Regions from separate parts of the Thioalkalivibrio sp. ALJ1 genome, predicted to be linked through region 2. Evidence: riboswitches for the same ligand, from Rfam matches in the RefSeq annotation. Region 2 holds a riboswitch; the other holds the start of a gene.

Region 1 (3,407 bases), on a different contig from region 2:
TTCCATCCAGGCGCCTGCTCGCGCCAGCACTGCAGGGCATCACGGGTGTTGCCCGCCAGTGCATAGGCCAACGCTGTCAGCCGGGCCGGGATGTAATTCATGGCATCGTCCATACGGGCGGCGGCCCACCCGAACTGGCGATACCTTTGCGAACGATAGCCCCACATCGCATCCAGCGTATTCACCAGGCGATAAGCAATAACGCCCGGGGCACCGGCCACCAAAAACCAGAAGATGGTGGCAAACACGGCATCGTTGCCGTTTTCAAGGACCGATTCGACCGTCGCCCCGCTGACGCCCCGGGTATCCAACGCGTCCGTGTCCCGACTCACGAGCATGCCCACCGCGGCTCGGGCTTCGGTCGTCTGATCGGACTCGAGCGCTTCCGCAACCCGCTCGGCATGTTTATCCAGGCTGCGCCAGCCGATCGCCAGCGTGAGCACCACCAGCCCGACCAGCCAGCCCCAGGCCAACGAAGCCGCGACCCACGCGAGCACCACCCAGGGCAGAACCAGCGCCACCAACAGCAGGGTTCCACGTGCCCGGCTATCGCGATGCCAACGAGCCTCTGCCCAGGCAACCAAACGGCCAAACCCGGCCAAGGGATGAAAGCGCCGGGGATCGCCAAACAAGCGATCCAGGATGAGCGCCCCGATCAACGTCAAGAAAACGATCACGAGCGGTCCTTGCCGGCATAGGCGGCGGAACCCGGTGCCGCGCCCGATCCGGGCTCCGCCCGATCGGCCCCCTGGTCCCAGCGATCCTGGAACACCAAGTCCGACAACGTCCGGCGCTGGTCCCATCCGGTCTGTTCCAGCATGGGCCGATCGTAGAAGGCCTCCACGTGCCCCAGGCAAAGGATGGCCATTGGATAGGCGCCCTCCGGCATGTGCAGGGTCTGTGCCAGCCAGTCGGGATCGAATAGCGAGACCCAGCCCATCCCCAGGCCCTCGGCACGGGCGGCCAACCATAGATTCTGAATCCCGCAGGCCGCCGAGCAAAGGTCCATCTCGGGCAACGTGCGCCGACCGAGTACGTAGCGCTCGCGCCCATCCGTCAGCGCTACAACGAGTAGCTCCCCGGCTTCGCGAATCCCTTCCAGTTTCAGACGGTGGACCTCGGCCGCTTTCTCTCCGCAGGCCTCGGCCGTGCGTTCCTGTTCCGCGCTCACATGGGCGCGGAGAGACGCCCGCAACGCGGGATCGACAATTCGCAGAAAGCGCCAAGGCTGCATATACCCGACACTCGGGGCATGGTGGGCAGCCTCCAGCAGGCGCTGCAGCACCTCCGGATCAACCGGGTCGGGACGGAAATGGCGCATATCGCGGCGCTCCCCAATCACCCGATAAACGGCTTCGCGGGAGGCAGCATCGAAAGCGCCACAATCACTGAATTCAAGCGCGTCAGATTCAGGCAGGGTGGAAGAAACGTCTGGCATCCTGGGTTCCGTCCGGGCGACGGCAGGTGGGCGGCAGACGGCAGCAGAACACGAGCCGAACGGCCCGAACCCCCTACCGACTCACGCCCACCGCGCCGTCGCAGGAATTCACGCCGGGCCGGTCTCCGGGCTTGCACACCCCAGGATCATCTGGGCCGGAAGACGCCTTCCCACAACCGATCGCGGATGCAGTGGCGAATGCCTTTCGATGGCCCGACTGGCGGGCCGGTGTGCGTACCGTTGCGGGGGCAGCGCTGGCTTAGTCCAGCTTCCCGTTCAACCCCGCCGATTGTCGGCGGGGCACCTGGCGATTAAGCCCTTTATGATACGCAACCGATTCCCTGTGAACCACCGCCCCCTCCGTCATGATGGCCTCAGGCTGATATGATGTTGCACGTTTTCGCGCCCAATTCTCTCTCGACCGGGCATTCTGTTCCTTGCATATCCATCGGATTTCAATGAATATTTTTACACTCACCCATCGCGCACTCCTGCTCGGTTTGATGCTCCCGATATCCGGCACACTGGCCGCGTCGGAAGTCAGCGTCGAGGACGATGACGGGCACGAAATTCGTCTTGAGCAGCCGGCCGAGCGGATCGTCAGCCTGGCTCCGCATATCACCGAGGTGGTCTTTGCGGTGGGTGCCGGCGACCGGCTGGTGGGAGCCACGCAGTACAGCGACTACCCGCCCGAGGCCGAGCTCGTTCCCCGCGTAGGTGGATACAGCCGCATCGATCTCGAACGCGTGATTGAGCTCGATCCGGATCTAGTGATTGCCTGGCGCAGTGGGAACTCCGCAAGCCAGATCGACCGGCTGCGTGACCTTGGCGTACCGGTCTATGTGTCGGAGCCACGGCGGTTCGACGGGGTCGCCTCCAGCATGCGCCGGATCGCACAGCTCGCCGGAACCCAGGACGAAGGCGCCCGTGCGGCGCAGGACTTCCTCGACCGCATGGATGCCCTGCGTGAGGAATACTCGGATCGGAAACCCGTGCGCTTGTTCTATCAGGTATGGGAGCAACCCCTGATGACCATCAACGATGAGCACCTGATTGCCGAGGCGATCGAAGTCTGCGGTGGCGTCAACGTGTTTGGTCACCTGGACCGACTCGTTCCACGTATGGACCGCGAGGCGGTGATCGATGCCGATCCCGAGGTCATCATTGGGGGCGGCATGGGCGAGGATCGTCCGGACTGGGTGATCGCCTGGACACAATGGGAAGATATGACAGCAGTCCAGAGCGACAATTTGTTCTTTATTGCGCCCTCGCTTCTGCAGCGCCATACCCCAAGGATCGCCGAAGGTACCGCCCTGATGTGCGAAGAGCTGGACCGCGCGCGCCTGCGCCGCCCGGCTGAATAATCCCGTGCGCACCCGACCGTTACTCTCAAGCGCACCTCTAGGGAAACACTGATTAATGCACGCGCTCGCGTTGGCACCCCAGGTTTTCCGAGACAAGGCGCGTCGTGCAGTGGGTAGTGGTTCTACCCGCAAGCGGCGCAACGCAGGATCGGGGAACCTGGGGTGCCAACCCCCACAAGCTATTGAAAGACGGGGCTCGGCCGCCCGTTGTTATCAGAAACGGGCGCGCGCACGGCGTTGCGGTTCCCTTGTGCAGAATGACTGCACGGCAATCACCGCGCCTTGTTCGCACGCAAAAGCGACTCGGGCGCGAGCGCGTGCATTAATCAGTGTTTCCCTAGGCGTACGCCCGTCCATGGACGCACGCAAAGTAATGGCATGACCCGTTCCTTTCTGCTCGCCACTGGCGTCCTGCTGCCCGCATCACTCCTGGCCATCCTGATTGCACTGGCCTACGGCAGCGTCGCCATTCCCCTGGGCGATCTGTTCGCCGTATTCACAGGCGAAGCCTCGCGCCTGCACTCCACACTGGTGCTGGAGCTACGACTGCCAAGGGCTCTCGCCGCCTTCGCAGCCGGGGGTCTTCTTGGAGTTGCCGGGGCATT
Region 2 (3,407 bases):
GTCGAGAAGAAGGGCGCGAAGGGTTGGTTCAAGCGCAGCGTGCGCGGTATTCGGGTCAGCGAAGAGCTGATCGAATTAAGCGATGACCAGAAGCTCAAGCTGGCGAATGCCTTTTGCAACTATCTCAGCGAACTGAAGATCGAGCGTCAGGGGGAGCTTTTTTACCTGGGCGGGTCTGTGCTGGACGCGGAAACTGCCAAGCGTCTCGGCATCCAGCTGGCGCTGATCCTTGAGCCGCTGGTCGACCTGACCAATCCCAGCATCCAGCGCGCCATCTACGCCAATCCTGCCGCTTACCTCGGGGGGCTTTATGTCGGGATGAGCGCCGACGCGAAGGCCGGTCTGGGGTCTGCCATGGTCCGGAAGGTACGCCAGGATCTGGGCCGTATGGCCGAATGGCTGGCTATGCGGCTGACTCGCATCTATCACCTGCCACTGAGCGATTCCATGCGCGACTTCCTGGTATCCCGCTATGGGGCGAACCGTGAACGTATGGATATGCTGGCCACGCACTCGGACGACGAGTCGACGTCACAACCGATTGCGTTGCGAGCCGAGCGTTCCCCGGAGTTCGACGCCATGTTGCAGGACAAGGACTGGGGCCGACTGGTCAAGCGGGGTGCCCGCTATCTCAACGCCGAGGAACGTCGGCGGCGTTGATTGCGATATCGAGGACGGCCTGGCATTTCAGTAACTGGTAATTTTGCACCCAAGTGTGTAGTCTTCGCGGCGTTCCTTGGTGCCCGACCGACGTTGGCTCGGCGGGTTAAACGGGAAGTTCGGTGAACCCGCCTCGTCGCAGGTGAGGGGTGAATCCGACGCTGCCCCCGCAACGGTGATCGAGCGAGAGGCCTCTGGGCCTCTGATGGTCGCGGCAAATGCCACTGAGCCCTGTGCTCGGGAAGGCGCCGCACCGGAACGCTCGTCAGCCCGGAGACCGGCCAGGGAATGATCGCGCGGCATGCGGAGGGCATGCGAGGCGGATAATGATCCCGGTGGCCTTGCTCTCGGTGTCGTCCCCCTCGTGTCTCGTATTCCCGTGTCCCGCGATCCCGACGAATCAACGGCGTGCGGGCGGCTCGCCGGGAGACACGGACGACATGAAACGCACAGCACTTTCCGCGGCCATCCTGCTGGCCACCACCCCGGTTCTGGCCGAGACGCCGGACACCGATTCCGAAGCACACACCCTCGATGTGGTTCAGGTCACGGCCGCGCGCTTCGCGCAGACCGTGGACGAGTCTCTCTCCTCGGTCACCGTCATCGACCGCGAGGAGATCGAGCGCACACAGCCGCAGCAGTTTACGGACCTCCTGCGCGGCCGCGCGGGCCTTTACGTGTCCGATAACGGGCCCTTCGGGAAGACCAGTCGGGTCTCAATCCGGGGTGCCAATTCCGACCACAGCCTTTTGCTGATCAACGGGGTACGAACGGCTTCGGCGACGGCTGGCGCGCCGAGCTGGCAGTTCCTGCCCCCCGAGGAGATCGAACGCATTGAGGTCGTTCGCGGTCCTCGTACCAGCATTTATGGTTCTGATGCGATAGGAGGGGTCGTCCAGGTGATGACCCGCGAGGGTCGCAAAGGCCCGCCGCGCGTCAACGCATTCGTTGGAGGTGGCAGCTACGGGACGCGCGAGATTGGGGTTGGTGTGGCCGGTGGTACGGAAGACACCACTTACAGTGTCTCGGTCAGCCATTTCGAGACGGACGGGGTGGATGTCCTGCCTGGGTATGGGGACGACGATCGGGACGGGTACGAGAACACCTCACTCTCCTCCCGCGTCACGCATCGGCTCGGCGGTGGCGCCGAGCTGTTCGGGAGCCTGCTGTATTCCGAGGGCCGTACCGAATTCGACGGTGGGGCCGAGGATGAATATACCGACTACGTGCAGGCCGCCATTCGTGGCGGGATCCGATTCCCGGTAACGGATATCTGGGATACCGAACTCAGTCTCAGCCAGAGCCGCGACGATAACGACGGCTACGAGTTCGGACAGTATCGATCGACCTTTGACACCCGCCGGGACCTTGTGGACTGGCGCAACGACATCGCGTTGGGGCGCGACACCCTGCTGATTACCGGTTTGGACTGGCAGAAGGAGCGCGTCGACGGTCAGGACGAAGTGCTGGGATTCGATTCGCTTGACGTTTCCAGCCGCACCAACACGGGCGTCTATTCGGTACTGCAGACGCGTGTGGGGCAGCACGACCTGGAAGGCAGCCTGCGCTACGACGACAACGAACAGTTCGGCAGCAAGACCACCGGGCAGGTCGCCTGGGGGCGGGACATCACCGATGACCTGCGGCTGCGGGCCTCGTACGGGACGGCCTTCAATGCCCCGAGTTTCAACAATCTCTATTATCCCGGGTTCGCGAATCCCGATCTGCAGCCCGAGGAGTCGGAGACCTTCGAGCTGGGTGCGCGTTACCAGCGCTCCACCTATTACTGGGACGCTGCGCTATTTCAAACTCGCTTCACCGACCTGATCGTGAACACCGACACGGGCAGCGGGCTGCGTCCGGAAAATTTCAGTCGCGCCCGGGCGCAGGGTCTGGAGTTGGAGACCGGTTACGAAGATGGCGTGTGGAGCCTGAGAGGGGCGCTGACACTGCTGGACGCGGAGGACCGTTCGACTGGTAACGAGTTGCCCCGCCGATCGCCGGTGTCGGGACGGGTGGATCTGGACCGGCGGATGGGTGATCTCACGCTGGGTGCCGGCGTGGCGGCCCAGGCCCGCAGCTATGACGATGCGCAAAATGACGTGCGCCTGTCCGGCTTCGCGACCGTGGACCTGCGGGCCAGCTATGCCCTGACTTCGGAATGGACACTTCAGGGTACGGTACGAAATGCCTTTGATCGGGACTACTCCCTGGGCCGCAACTTCATGGGCATCGACTATGACCAGCCGGGGCGCACGGTATTCGTGAAGCTTCGCTATCAGCAGAGGTAATGGATCATGGGTAATCGACTGTCGAAGATTGCGACCCGCACGGGTGACGAAGGCCGTACCGGTCTTGGCGACGGCTCGCGGGTGGACAAGGACAGCCACCGCGTCGAGGCGTTTGGCGACGTGGACGAGCTGAACAGTGTCGTGGGCCGGGTCCTGGTCCACGACCTGCCGGAAGCAATTCGCCGCGTACTGGCCATGGTGCAGCACGAGCTGTTCGACCTCGGGGCGGAGCTGGCGGTGCCGGGGCATCAGGCCCTGCCGGAGGCCTCGGTGGAGCGCCTGGACGTGGAGCTGGAAAGCTTCAACGCCGATCTGCCGCCGCTCAAGGAGTTCATCCTCCCGGGCGGTGGCCCGGCGACGGCCGACTGCCATATCGCGCGCACGGTCTGCCGGCGCGCGGAACGCCGGCTGGTGGCGGTGAATCACCACGAGGCGCTGCGGCCGAGTTCACTCGCC

Evidence for each region. Region 2 has a riboswitch for cobalamin ahead of F462_RS02115 (TonB-dependent receptor domain-containing protein). Riboswitches for the same ligand answer to the same signal wherever they lie in the genome.
Region 1: linked by a shared signal. The riboswitch ahead of bluB (5,6-dimethylbenzimidazole synthase) and the one ahead of F462_RS02115 (TonB-dependent receptor domain-containing protein) in region 2 are both predicted to bind cobalamin.

The regions. Positions count from the first base shown of each region.
Region 1 covers NZ_JQIW01000003.1:289,528-292,934, reverse strand. The annotation lists gene cbiB (adenosylcobinamide-phosphate synthase CbiB) at 1-677, opposite strand, end outside; gene bluB (5,6-dimethylbenzimidazole synthase) at 674-1,438, opposite strand; cobalamin riboswitch at 1,537-1,761, opposite strand; gene F462_RS01325 (cobalamin-binding protein) at 1,897-2,802, shown strand; gene F462_RS01320 (FecCD family ABC transporter permease) at 3,181-3,407, shown strand, end outside.
Region 2 covers NZ_JQIW01000004.1:153,860-157,266, forward strand. The annotation lists gene F462_RS02110 (hypothetical protein) at 1-660, shown strand, start outside; cobalamin riboswitch at 721-961, shown strand; gene F462_RS02115 (TonB-dependent receptor domain-containing protein) at 1,101-2,951, shown strand; gene F462_RS02120 (cob(I)yrinic acid a,c-diamide adenosyltransferase) at 2,958-3,407, shown strand, end outside.